Pseudobacter ginsenosidimutans: one gene and its partner. The protein of the gene in region 2 interacts with the protein of the main gene of each other region in a pairwise test. Links are inferred from orthologs where the notes say so. Each region holds a gene or a part of one and is shown on either strand. Other genes may lie near its edges. The genes, in order: mrdA and FSB84_RS17905.

Region 1 (6,692 bases), 3.5 Mb from region 2 along the record:
CATGCTCCATCAGGTTGCGATGCAATTGCAGTTTTCCATCTTTCTGGAAACCGAGGCCGGTATCGAGCAGCAGAATATCTTCAGAGGTGATCACTACAAATGGTTGCACTTCTACCAGGAGGCTTCCTGTTGGACGCGCCTGCAGGTCATCATTATCCAGGTCGAAAGGAACAAACAGTTTTGATTTGTCGATCGTAAACGAACCTTCACTGAGCGGAATAATTTTCATACACACTGTTTTTTGTTTCTAACGCAACACCATCTGTCTGTCTGCATCCAGTCTGATGAGGATGAACAGCATAATGGAGAACGAAAGTAAGGAAGTACCGCCATAACTGATCAATGGCAGGGGAATTCCGATCACAGGTGCGAGACCGATGGTCATACAAACGTTGATAGCAATATGGAAGAAGAAGACCGAAGCCACGCCATATGCGTAACAGCGGCTGAATACACTTCGTTGCCTTTCCGCGATGGTTACGATCCTCAGCAATAAGAAAAGATAAATACCCAATACAATAGCGCTGCCCACAAATCCGAAACCTTCTCCAATGGTACAGAAGATGAAATCCGTTCGCTGCTCCGGAACGAAATCGAAACGGGTTTGCGTTCCCTTGAGGAAACCCCGGCCAACAAAGCCGCCGCTACCGATTGCGATCTTACTCTGACGAACGTTGTAATCTGTATCTTTCTTCTTAACAGGAGCTGCTTCCTCTTCGCCTTCTACCGTATTGAGCGCCGCGTAAGGGTTCTCTTTACCGATAAGCGAGAAGATCCGCTCCACCTGGTGCTTCGCCAATACCTTGGTGAACAGGAATGGTACCACAAATCTTTGCACGCCCACACACCCTACCCAAATGCCCACAATCACGAACAACACAGCACGACTTCTCCGAATCTGTCTGCGCAATATATAAATAGCGCCGGCTGCAATGGCAGTTAAGATAATAGCAAGCACATCTTTATCCACGATCAGCGTAGCTACAACCAGCACCGCCAGTGAGAATCCAATGATCAGGTAACCTGGTGGCAAACCTTCGCGGAACATCACGAGGAAGAAAGAGAAGAACACCAGTGCAAGGCCAGTCTCTTTCTGCGCTATCGTGATCAGGGCCGGCAATACAACGATGGCAGCTGCAATGAGCTGTGACCGCGGCTTGCTGAAATCCGTTTCAACACGCGATAAATATTTCGCCAGCGCCATGTTCACAAAAACTTTCATCAACTCCGCCGGCTGCAGGTTGAACCCGCCGATACGGATGATAGATTCAGTTCCTTTCACTGCCGTGTGCAAGGGAAATACCAGCAGCAAAAGCAACATACCTACCGCATACCAGATATTGGCGGTTGCAGTAAAGAATTTACTATCGGTGAGCAGTATGAACAGCCCCAATACCATCGACACTATGAAAAAATAGAACTGCTTACTGTAATCTGTTTTGAAACCGAGAAAGGTTTGTATCACATTATCTCCATCGTGATAGGTAACGGAGAATATGCTCATCAGCCCGATGCCAACCAGCAGGAGGTATAACCAGAACATCACCCAGTCTACGCCTTTCGATATTGCAGGATTTCGTTGGTTCATGCCAGTTATGCGTTGAAGGGTTTGTTGAACAATCTCGGGTCAGGTACAATCATGGCAGTCCTGCGTTTTTCCCGCGAAGTAGGGAAAGGAGGACGGGAAGGATTGGTACGATAGAATTTCTTGATCTGTGAACTGTCTTTATAACGTTCAGCCCAGTTGAAGGCGCGGGCTGAATCTTCTACGTACTGCAGATACTTGATATAGCTGGGCATCAGGTTGGCATTTGCGATCCTGTCAACTTCTTTCATCCTTTCAGCAGGGATACTGTCTTTCAGGTAACGTTCCAGCATCAGGCCGGCTATAGGCGCCGCCCAGGTATTACCAAAGCCGCTGTTCTCCACTACTACCGCCAGCGCGATCTTCGGATCGTGGCGTGGCGCAAAACAAACGAACACGGAATTATCATCCAGCTTGATCCTTCTTCCCTGGATCACGCGATATTTTTCGGCAGTACCGGTTTTACCGCAGATCTCGATACCAGCCACTTTTGCACGACTCGCGGAGCCGTCTACCACCTGCTGCATACCAGACATAATGGCTTCATATGCTTCATCAGAGATATTGGTAAGCACTTCGTGTTTTTTCCTGAATTGCCTCATCATAGTATCCTCGGCATTTTCATCATCGATCTTCTGCACGAAGTGAGGCGTGAAATAATATCCTTTATTGGCAATGATGCACATGGCATTCGCCATTTGTAATGGTGTGGTCTGCATCATATCCTGACCAATGCCCAGCGTGAGGTTGGTGCAGCTGTTCCAGGAACCACGATACACGCGGTTGTACCGGGAGGTATCAGGGATCAGTCCGGCCTGCTCACTTACCAGGTCAACACCTGTACGTTCACCAAGCCCGAAATGGTTCATATATTCCTTCCATTTTTCGTACCCCTTCTTCACATTACCATATTTGGGATTGTCCACCGTATTTCTGTACACCTGAACAAAATAGGAGTTGCATGAATTGGCAATGGCCAGTCGCAGGTTGGCTGCGTGGCCGGGATTGCTGTGTGTACAGGCAGGTTTGCCATGTCCGCAACCATAATACCTGCCTCCGCAATTGTATCCGTAACTCGGAGTGATCACGCCTTCGTTCAGCGCTACAAGTCCACCCAATGGTTTGAATGTTGAACCAGGTTCATATAAACCGGCAATAGCTCTGTTGAGCAATGGGCCTGCTACATCCAGCGCCAGTTGTCCGTAATTCTTTTGTTTGTTGGAACCGGTAAGACTGTTGGGATCATAAGTAGGTCCGGAAGCCATGGCCAGTATACCGCCGGTTTTTGGATCGATGGCTACAACAGCGCCCACTTTGTTACGGATCAGTTTTTCTGCCAGCACCTGGAGATCGATATCTATATAGGTACGAAGATTTCTTCCGGCGATGGCAGCTGTATCGAAGATGCCGTTCTCGTAGCTTCCTACAAGTCGGTTCTTATTGTCTTTGATCAGGTATTCCACACCACGCTGTCCCATGAGCACCTGTTCATAATATGCTTCGATGCCCGACCTGCCAACGTAGTCGCCCATGCGATAATAACCTCCGGAACGTTTGATAATGGAAGAATCAGCTTCACCGATATATCCCATGATATGTGCGCCTGCATTGTAGGGATAAACACGCACAGGTCTTTCGATGAGCGCAAAGCCGGGGAATTTCCAGATATTTTCATCCAAACGAGCATGGAGCTCGGGTGTGAGAAGGCCCTGGAAAATGGAAGGACGATAAGGCCCATTCTTGAACCTTGCTTCCAGCATACGTTTGCGGTACTCAGCTGTATCGATGCTGAGGATCTCGCAGAGGCCGAATGTATCTGTTTTACGTGCCTCATTGGGTGTAACCACCAGGTCAAACATGATGGTATTGTTGAGAATGGGTCTTCCCTTACGATCGTAAATGATCCCGCGGTCGGGATATTTCACTTTCGGGAATACGGCATTGTCCATAGCAAGCTGCTTGTATTTCCCTGATAATATCTGCAGATTGAATAACTGTACGATAATGATGAGGAATACACCAACGAAGATGAGACGGATGATATTACTGCGCGACTGATTAAATAGAGCCATAGGATTGGCAGATCAATATACAAAAATAAGAACCAACCTGAAAGTATCCAGTACAATTAACAAATCCTGCATTAAGCGGAATTGGTCCTGAATTTCTCTTTTCTGTAAAACAGCAGTTCAGTGATCATGATCAACAACAGGCTGATACCGGTTGTTGCCACCACCTTACCCAAGAGGAAAATAAATGATTTCACCGATAGCCATTCCAGCAATACCAGGTAGAAATTATGTATAAAAGTTAGGATCAGAACATAGGTAGCATAGGGCGCCCATCCCATACTGGTGGGGGAAGGCGATTTATAGCTTTTATCAGCTCCTTCCTGCGGGATCAGGATATTGATCAGGAAGGGCCTCAGATATCCGATGAGCACGCAGGGTGCAGCATGAAGACCCGGAGTTTTTGTAAAGAAATCCAGTGAAAGCCCCAGCAGGAAAGATACCAGTGTAACAGCTATCCTCGGCATATTGAAGGGCAACCAGAGAATGTAGAGGAAATACAGGTAGGCCACCACAAAACTGTGGATCGGTGGAATACGGAACAACACGTATACCTGTATCAGGATAAACAGGAAGAACCGGATAATATTTCTGACGAGATCACTCATTGATTCTTTTTTACTGCCTCTTCTAATTTCTTTTGTTCATCAGCCTGCAGATTTTCGATCACCAATGCATGCTCAACACTGCCGAAATTGGTGGCAGGCTTGAGTTTGAGGGTGTAGAAATTGCTGGATTTATCGTTCATGATTTCCATTACTGTGCCAATCAGGATTCCCTGGGGGAAATAGGTTCCGTACTGGCTGGTAACGATACTGTCGCCTTTTTGAATGGGTACGCTTTTCGGAAGGTTATTGATGAAGATAGTGGAAGGGCTTTTACCGTCCCAGTACACCTGACCTGTTTCTCCGCTTTTCTTCACACGGCCGCTGATGCGGCTTTGCAGGTGGAGCAGGCTCATTACAACAGAGTAGTTATCGCCTGTGTTCACCACCACACCCATTACGCCATCGGGGCTGATCACGCCCATATCTTTTCTCACACCTTGTTTTTCTCCGCGGTGGAGTGTGAAATAGTTGTTGGGGAAGATGAGATAGCGGTTCACCACTTTCGCATCACGGTACAAATATTTGCGGCGGATGCCGGTAGTATCATAAGGGATGGAGTCCATCCTGAAAGTTGTGCTGGTATCGGCCACTTCAAAATCCTGTTTGAGCAGGTTCCTGAGCATGGCGTTTTCCTGTACCAGGCTTTCATTGGTCTTTTTGAGATGGAAGTAGTATTCAACGTTATTGTAGCGTTTGCTGATCTTACCCGTAATATCATTGGCAACGCCCATAAATGCTGCTTCATGGAATTCATTGTAATGAAACAGCATATACAGCGCGGTAATCTGCATCACCAGGAAGAAAAAGAAATTGAAGAATTTTCTGATGAAGAGAAAAATGTTACGCAAAGGAGGTAAGTTTTAAAAGTCCTAACGCATTACAAACGGATAGTGCTCGTAGTTCTTCAGGGCCAGGCCGGTTCCGCGAACAACGCTTTTCAGAGGATCGTCTGCCACGTGGACAGGCAGTTTGATCTTTTGGCTGAGGCGTTTATCGAGGCCACGGAGCAGGGCGCCACCTCCGGTGAGGTAAAGGCCTCTGCGATAGATATCGGCAGCCAGCTCGGGCGGCGTCATTTCCAGGGCTTTGAGGATGGCTTCTTCGATCTTGAAGATGCTCTTGTCCAGCGCTTCCGCGATTTCCTGGTAGCTCACCATGATCTGTTTGGGGATACCGGTTACGAGGTCGCGGCCGTTTACGGGGATATCATCAGGCGGGTTGTCGAGGTCCTTCATGGCGGCACCGATATTGATCTTGATCTGTTCGGCGGTACGTTCACCAATAAGGAGGCTATGGTAGCGGCGGAGGGCTTCCATGATATCCGCGGTGAATTCGTCACCTGCGATACGGATACTCTGGTCGCACACGATACCGGCCAGTGCAATCACTGTGATGCCGGTAGTACCACCACCTATGTCGATGATCATGTTACCAACTGGTTCTTCTACATCAATCCCGATACCGAGGGCAGCTGCCATGGGCTCATGGATCAGGTACACTTCTTTGGCTCCTGCCTGCTCCGCACTGTCGCGAACAGCACGTTTCTCCACCTCTGTGATGCTGCTTGGAATGCAGATCATCATCCTCCAGCTTGGGGGGAAGAGGGGCTTCTTGGGATACACCATTTTGATGAGTTCACGGATCATCAGCTCGGCAGCATTGAAGTCCGCGATCACACCATCCTTCAGGGGACGGATCGTGCGGATGCTCTCGTGCGTTTTCTCGTGCATCATCAGGGCCTTCTTCCCTACCGCCAATACATTTTTCAGATTATTACGGTCCAACGCCACAATACTCGGTTCATTCACCACTACCTCATCGTTATGTATAATCAGGGTGTTAGCGGTACCCAGGTCAATCGCGATCTCTTGGGTGAAAAAGTTGAATAAGCCCATTTTGAAAGGTCAGATTTTTGGATTGAAAGTTATGCCTGCAAAATTGAATTAAATAATCGATAATAACAAAGTGTAATCACAGCGAAACTATGATCCGGACAGTAATTTTTCAACAAGTGTGGATACCAGCGAAACCTGTATCCTTTCCATGCACTAACGCCACTTACTACCGTAAATTGTATTTTGAAAAGTATTTCATTTTTCTGACAATTGCATTACTATTCACGGAGAAAAATCAACGCACATGAAAAAACTTATCCTTGCTCTCTTCATCATCTTCTTTTCTTCACTCCTGGTGCAGTCTCAGGAGAAAAAAGTTCCTTACGGCAACAATCCTGCCACAGGCAAATATTACGAGCTCAGAGGAATAAAAATCTATACTGAAGTGTACGGGACCGGAGAGCCATTATTGGTGATCCACGGCAATGGCGGATCCATAGCGGATTTCAGCCTTCAGATACCATACTTCGAGAAAAACTATAAAGTGATTCTCGCAGATAATCGCGCACAAGGTAAGACCCGCGACAATGGCGAT
Region 2 (6,884 bases):
CAGATCCGCACTACCATCGCAAAAGATGAAATGCCTGAAGCTGCCGGCCTCATAGAAACACTCAGAAGCGATCCCAATTTTCCGGCACGCCTTCAGCCCGATCTCCGGGAAGTGCAGGCACTCTATTTTTATAACCAGCAAATATGGGACAGCGCCGCCATCCACCTGGAGAATGCGCTGGACAAGGCTGCCGATAAAGAAGAAAGGGCAAGATGGGAATTCCTCATCGGCCAGCTCTATGAGAAAGCAGGCAACTTCTCCTATGCAGCCGATTTTTACAGTCGCGCTGTGAACCGCACACTGAATCCCGTTCTCGAAGTATACGGACGCCTCAACAGCATCCGTATGCAGAAAGGCGATGATAAAGTGATCAACGAGAATATCGACGCACTTCTCAAAATGGCCCGCCGCGAGAAATACATGAGATACCGCGATCTCATCTATTTCACCGCTGCTCAGATCGAACTCGAAAGGAATAATGTGGAAGGCGCCAAACAATTGCTGTTGCTCGCCACCAAATACAAATCCCCTGAAAGCGATAATTCCCAGATCTCGAAAGCATGGATCCAGCTCGGAGACATTGCCTGGGGAGAAAGGAAATATGCTGAATCGAAATCATATTATGATAGCGCCACCGTTCCCAATCACCCGGTGCTGAGTCCCGAAGCATTTGCGGACAGGAAGTCTTCCCTGGGAACATTGGTGGAGCAGGAAACCATTATCGCCAGGCAGGACAGCCTCCAGCAACTGGCAGCCCTGCCCGAAGCAGAGCGCGAAGCCATCATCAAAAAGCTGGCAAAGAAACTCCGCAAACAACATGGGCTGAAAGAAGAAGATACCGGCGAAGCTTTTGTGAATCCTGCAGTGAACATGAACAGCAATAATTCCAATCAACCTGCTCCTGATCTCTTTGCCGGCGCAAGCGGCGCAGACGCAAAAGGGGAATGGTATTTCCAGAACCAGGGGCTCAGGGGAAAAGGATTCACCGCTTTCAAAAGCAAATGGGGCAACAGAAAAAATGTAGACAACTGGAGAAGGGCAGCCGCCATCGCAGCATCTCCCGGCAATGCACCAGCGCCCACCGATAGCCGAACAGCCATTCTCAATCCCAACCAGGAACCGGGAAAAGCTGCAGAGGAAGGAAGCGAGTTTTCTTATGAAGGGTTATTGAAAAATGTGCCGCTTACCGAAACACAGATGGCTGCATCGAACGACTCTATCGAGCAGGCACAGTTGAAACTGGGCATCGTGCTCGAAGAAGGCATCACAGATTATCTCGCAGCCGTTGACGTATTGGAAGGCTGGTTACAGAAATTCCCCTACAGTGTGAAAAAACCGGAAGCCCTCTTCCATTTATATTACTGCTATTCCAAACTCGGTATGCAGCAAAAGCAAATGCCGTTGCTCAGGAACTGAAACAGAAATATGAAGGCACCGACTTCGAGAAGATCGTAAGCTATCCGAAAGGCAACCCTGCCGAGAATGCAGAAAAAACAGCCGCTACCCGCAAATACGAAGGCATTTACAATCTTTTCATCGAAGGTAATTTTGCCGAAGCGCTGAAGCAGAAAAAAGCTGCCGACAGCATTCACGGCACCAACTACTGGACACCACAATTACTCTATATCGAAAGCATCTATCATATTCACGAGCGCCAGGACGATACCGCCAAAACAGTATTGCAGCAGATCGTGAACATGTTCCCTTCCACCGGCATGGCTGCCAAAGCGCAGAACCTGATAGATGTGCTGGGCAGAAGAAAAGAGATAGAAGACTATCTCACCAAACTGCAGATTGAAAGGCCGAAGGACGACAGCCTCGCATTGCCATCCGATGAGCTGGCCGTTCAACCAAAGAAGCCTGAACCTCCCAAAGTGGAAGAGGAAGAACAGAAGATCGTTCCGGATAAAGACCATGCTGCTTCCAAAATTGCAGGACAGAAAGATGCTGCAAAGAACAAAGACAGTATTGCCATCAAAGCGCCTGGTGTAGCGCCTTCCACCAATGTACCCGGCCTGGTGCAAAAAGAGAAGCCCTATATCAATCCACTTGATACGCTGCACGTGAATTACGATGCAGAAGTAGAAAAAGGTAAAAAAGCCTATGTGCTCGACATCAATCTCCCCTACTCTGTGGTGATAGTGATGACCAAAGTGGACCATGTGTACGTGACTGAAACGCGCAATGCATTCAATCGCTTCAACAAAACGAAATTCTACAACAAGCCGATCAATATCAACAATGAAGTGCTCAATGATTCTGTGAAACTGGTGGTGATGAACAGCTTCGAGAACGCAGCAGCAGCGCTGGATTATATGGACAAAGCCCGCAAAGCGGCGCCCAATGAGATCCCCTGGTTACCTGCAGCGAAGTACAGCTTCATGATCATTACCGCTCCGAACATGGAGTTGCTGAAAGAAACAAAAGATATTGACGCCTATAAGAAATGGCTGGCTGAATCATTCCCCGGACGTTTTTAATAATCCGCAAACCTGTCAGCTTACCAATGATTTGCTGACAGGTTTGTAGCATTAACAATATTTTATTCATTTTCACGGATCGCCTTTGCACCTGAATTCGTTTGATATATCTTTCGGGTTCAATTTTTGCTAAGGTTAGGTGACCTTATCCGGTTTTAAAATGTTAATTTTCTTTATATGACCCGAGCTGTACGGATCTTTTGGCGCATTTTCATTTACGGGGCCCTGGCAGTTGTTCTGCTCCTCGTATTGATCAATTTTGGTGCATTTGGCAAAATGCCTTCCCTGGCCCAGTTGGAAAACCCCAGCATCACCCTGGCCACAGAAGTATTTGCTGATGACGGTACGCCAATGGGAAAATATTATGTGGAGCGCGGCAACCGCAGCTATGTGAAATTCGGAGACATTTCCAAGAATGTGATCGATGCCCTCGTTGCTACAGAAGACGAACGTTTCTATGACCACTCGGGAATCGATGGACGAAGCCTCAGCCGCGCCATCCTGAAACTTGGCCGCGATGGTGGTGGCAGCACCATCACACAACAACTGGCACTGAACATGTTCGACAGTCGTTCCAGCAATATCTTTCTCCGCATCATTCAAAAGATCAAGGAAAATATTATCGCTATCAAACTTGAGCGCAACTTCACCAAACAGGAGATCCTTGCACTCTATCTGAATACTGTTTCTTTCTCCGATAACGTATACGGAATCCGTAACGCATCCCGCACTTTCTTTTCAAAAGAACCAGACCGTCTCACTGTACCTGAAGCTGCCGTACTGATCGGCATGCAGAAGGCTACTGCCACCTATAATCCACGCACCAATTATAAGGCAGCCTTCGACAGAAGGAATACCGTGATAGACCAGATGGTCCGCAACGATTATGTTACCGCTCCTGTAGCCGCCAATTTCAAGAAAGAGCCCATCAAGCTCAATTATAAAAAGATGAATGAGAACAATGGCATCGCACCCTATTTCCTGGATGTGCTGCGCAATGATCTCAAAGCCTGGTGTAAAGAGAATAAGAAAGAAGACGGCGAACCTTATGATCTCTATGCCGATGGCCTGAAAGTATATACCACCATCAATCCAAGGATGCAGCTCTATGCAGAAGAAGCAGTGGCGAAACACCTTCCTGTGCTGCAACGTGTGCTCTCGGCCCAGCGTAATATCAAGACTGATGCCGTTTGGAAAGGCAAGGAAAAAGTATTGGATGCCGCTATGAAAAGCAGTGACAGGTATCAGTCGCTCAAAGCTGATAAAGTGAGCGATGACGAGATCAAAAAGATCTTCAATACCAAAGTTCCGATGAAAGTGTTTGCGTGGAACCCCAAACGTGAGAAAGACACCGTGATGAGCCCGATGGATTCCATCAAGTACCACCACGAAATGATGCAGACCGCCTTTATGGTAACCGATCCGCAGAACGGACAGGTGAAAGCCTGGGTAGGCGGCATCGATTTCAAGAACTATAAATATGATCACGCCAACCTGAAAACAAAACGTCAGGTGGGTTCGTCCATCAAACCATACCTCTATGCCCTGGCGGTGGAGGAATATGGTTTCACTCCCGAAACACAATGTGAAGCCACACAGCAATACTTCCCTGGTTTCGGTTATGTACCAGCGAAGAATCGCGGTAAGACCGGTACACGCACCATGGCCAGTGGTCTCGCCTGGTCTGTGAACGAAGTGGCCGCTTATATTATCAAACAAACCACTCCGCAACGTTTTGCCGAGTTCCTGAAACAGATCAATATTCCTACCAAGGTAGATCCCTATCCATCCATTGCGCTGGGCTCCAGTGATCTCTCCCTTTTTGAAATGATGTGGGGCTATTCCATGTTCCCAACAGGAGGCTTCTCCGCGAAACCTGTTTATATCACCCGCATCGAAGACAAGAACGGACATGTACTGGCCCGCTTCGATACAGAGCGTAAAGAAGTGATCAGCCAGGCCACTGCCTATACCATGACACGCATGATGCAGGGTGTGGTGGATTACGGTACTGCCGCCGGCCTCCGCTCACGATTAGGTGTAGCCGAAATGGGCGGAAAAACAGGTACCACCAACGAAAACTCCGATGCCTGGTTCATGGGCTTTACGCCGCAGCTTCTGGCCGGTGTGTGGATCGGTTGCGATGATCGTTTTATCAAACTGGAAAGCGGTCTCGGCGAAGGCGGACAAGCCGCCCGTCCTATCTGGGAATATTTCTTCCAGAAAGCATTTGCGGATAAAACACTGGGGCTGGATAAGACAGCCAAATTTGTGCAGCCGGAGAATATGAAGACAGAATCTTTCTATGATTACTATAATATCATCGATCGTACACCTCCTCCCGGTGCCGAAGGCGAGAATGTAGGTAATGGTGGTGCTGATGATTTCTTAGGCACTCCCGATACGCAAAATATTCCTACTGAGTCCAAGCAGGCAATGGAAGAGCAGAAAGTATTGCAGGAAGCGTTGAACTCGAAGAACCAGGTACCAACTGGTAAGAAGGATTCAACGAAAACAACTCCGAAAGAAGATAAGAAGAAGCCGGGTTTGTTCAAAAGGATCTTTGGAGGGAAGAAAGATCAATAGATTGTCTGCAAACAGGCAGAAACTATTTATCGGCAAAATTATGTGACAAACGCCGCTGAATTAATAAACACACAGAAGCCGCCTCTTCAGGGAAGCGGCTTCTGTTTTTACGCGAAAATGTGGTACTTACAGGTCTGATTTTGGCAAATCCCTTATAACCACCAGTTCAACCTCTCTTTCGGTCTCCAAAATGTCCAGGCCATTTTTTTGCAGGCTTTTACGTACAGCATCGATATTTTTCAGGTCGCCGGTTTCAATGGTGAGAGAAACTAAATAGTTGCCATTCCGCATCAGTCCTGTTTCGTCAAGCACCACCACTCCCTGTTGAACATTTTCAAGCACTTTACGAAACTCCTCCACTACTCCGGAGAAATTGAAATTGACGAACCGGATCTTTCCTTGTTGCTTATCCAGATATCCCTTCTTTCCATTCTCATTTGCCGGCGCTTTTTCAAAATTGCGTACAAAAACATATGCTTTCATTTTCCTTTTTTGAAGGCTGCCTGTGATCCCCAATTTGTACGCCATGTAGCGATTAAGATCTTCCCGGAAATATTTATATTGATTCTTTTCTTCTTCAAACGGAATCCTCAGTTCATAATTGAAAACATTCCTGTTCTCCCATTCGTCTAAAATGCTGAGATCTTTGGGAGATTGTAAACGGTCTTGTTGCGAAGTTTCGTAAAGGATACGTCTTTTCCATTCAGTTGGCGTACGGTATGCAAACTGATACAGGAACCCGGCAGTGACGCCAAAATACTTGTATGTAATTGTTCTTGTTGTGGAATCGAACGCGAAGCCTGTGCCACCTCCTGATCCGTCCACATAATCAGAGAATACAGAACTCATCCGGAAGTGCTGGCCAGGATGGGTCTTTTCTATAAGCCCCGCCTGATTTACAGAATAACCTTCTAAAATAAGATCGCGTTTACGGGCTAATTCCAAAGATTGGCCTGATAAGTACTTCCGGATATTGGCCTCGTTCGTATTGTACCCACTCGTAATTGCCAGCACTTTGCCAGCAGTATCGATCCAAACATGATGAGGAACCGACTGATGAGGAAACAAGCTCCTCCATGCAGAATCATGGTAGCTGGCCATCAGGGTAGAAAGCCCCGATTCTTTATTAAACCTGGGCGAATGTCCCAACCTGCTTTTAACCTTGTCATAAGTCTCCGATGGATTCATCAGAATAATTTCGATCTGCCCGAGGAAGATCTCCTGTAGTTTTTCCATCGCAGGAAAAGAGCCGATACAAACGGCACAGTTAGATGCCCAGAAGTCGAGTATGACCAGTTTTCCTTTGTAATCTGAAAGACGGGGTGATTGCTTATCAGTATTCCGGATATTTTGAAACGGAAGATCAGGTACTTTGTCTCCGATATCGAGCGGTCTAAAGGAAGCTCGTTGAGCAATTAAACTAACAGGCAGGCAGTATATAAGTGCCAGCAGGCAGTAAAAGAAGCGAAAATTCATTATGCTATTTTAAAGTAGTTGAGAAAATTATTGAGGATAACCCTCATTCTGGGAAAGATTGGGATTTAGCATCCTTTCAGATTCAGGGATGGGAAAAAGCATGGCGGAACTTTTCCAACCAGGCTTGATAACCGACAAGACTTCATCTGCGCGTTTTACTCCCGGGTTAGTATATCCCGGCCAACGTTTCAGATCAAACCAGCGATGCCCCCACTCACAAAAGAACTCTCTTCTCTTTTCATCTTCAAGTAATTGCTGTAATGCTTTTTTGTCAACAGGCCTGGGTGCGCGAAGGGAAAGGAGATCAAGACCAGCCCTCCGCCGAACAGAGTCTATCCCCGC

What was found.
Region 1: the proteins of FSB84_RS17905 (region 2) and mrdA interact in binary tests that used the Escherichia coli proteins (3 or more experiments, as listed by UniProt). The link is inferred for Pseudobacter ginsenosidimutans from one-to-one orthologs.

What each region holds. Positions count from the first base shown.
Region 1 is NZ_CP042431.1:1,033,821-1,040,512, forward strand. What follows is about bases 1,126-4,036. They hold mrdA (penicillin-binding protein 2), read right to left. Parts: upstream 3,658-4,036; coding sequence 1,594-3,657; downstream 1,126-1,593. Other genes in these bases: rodA (rod shape-determining protein RodA), read right to left, coding at 1,126-1,588; FSB84_RS04080 (rod shape-determining protein MreD), read right to left, coding at 3,729-4,036. Also shown: FSB84_RS04065 (MBL fold metallo-hydrolase), read right to left, coding at 1-229; more of rodA, read right to left, coding at 248-1,125; more of FSB84_RS04080, read right to left, coding at 4,037-4,262; rod shape-determining protein MreC, read right to left, coding at 4,259-5,110; FSB84_RS04090 (rod shape-determining protein), read right to left, coding at 5,132-6,157; FSB84_RS04095 (alpha/beta fold hydrolase), read left to right, coding at 6,402-6,692. UniProt on the Escherichia coli protein: Catalyzes cross-linking of the peptidoglycan cell wall. Responsible for the determination of the rod shape of the cell. Is probably required for lateral peptidoglycan synthesis and maintenance of the correct diameter during lateral and centripetal growth.
Region 2 is NZ_CP042431.1:4,539,645-4,546,528, reverse strand. The notes cover bases 2,259-5,361. They hold FSB84_RS17905 (transglycosylase domain-containing protein), read left to right. Parts: upstream 2,259-2,657; coding sequence 2,658-5,066; downstream 5,067-5,361. Other genes in these bases: FSB84_RS17900 (TlpA family protein disulfide reductase), read right to left, coding at 5,193-5,361; FSB84_RS17910 (hypothetical protein), read left to right, coding at 2,259-2,480. Outside these bases: porW (type IX secretion system periplasmic lipoprotein PorW/SprE), read left to right, coding at 1-1,416; more of FSB84_RS17910, read left to right, coding at 1,692-2,258; more of FSB84_RS17900, read right to left, coding at 5,362-6,542; FSB84_RS17895 (RagB/SusD family nutrient uptake outer membrane protein), read right to left, coding at 6,570-6,884. UniProt on the Escherichia coli protein: Cell wall formation. Synthesis of cross-linked peptidoglycan from the lipid intermediates.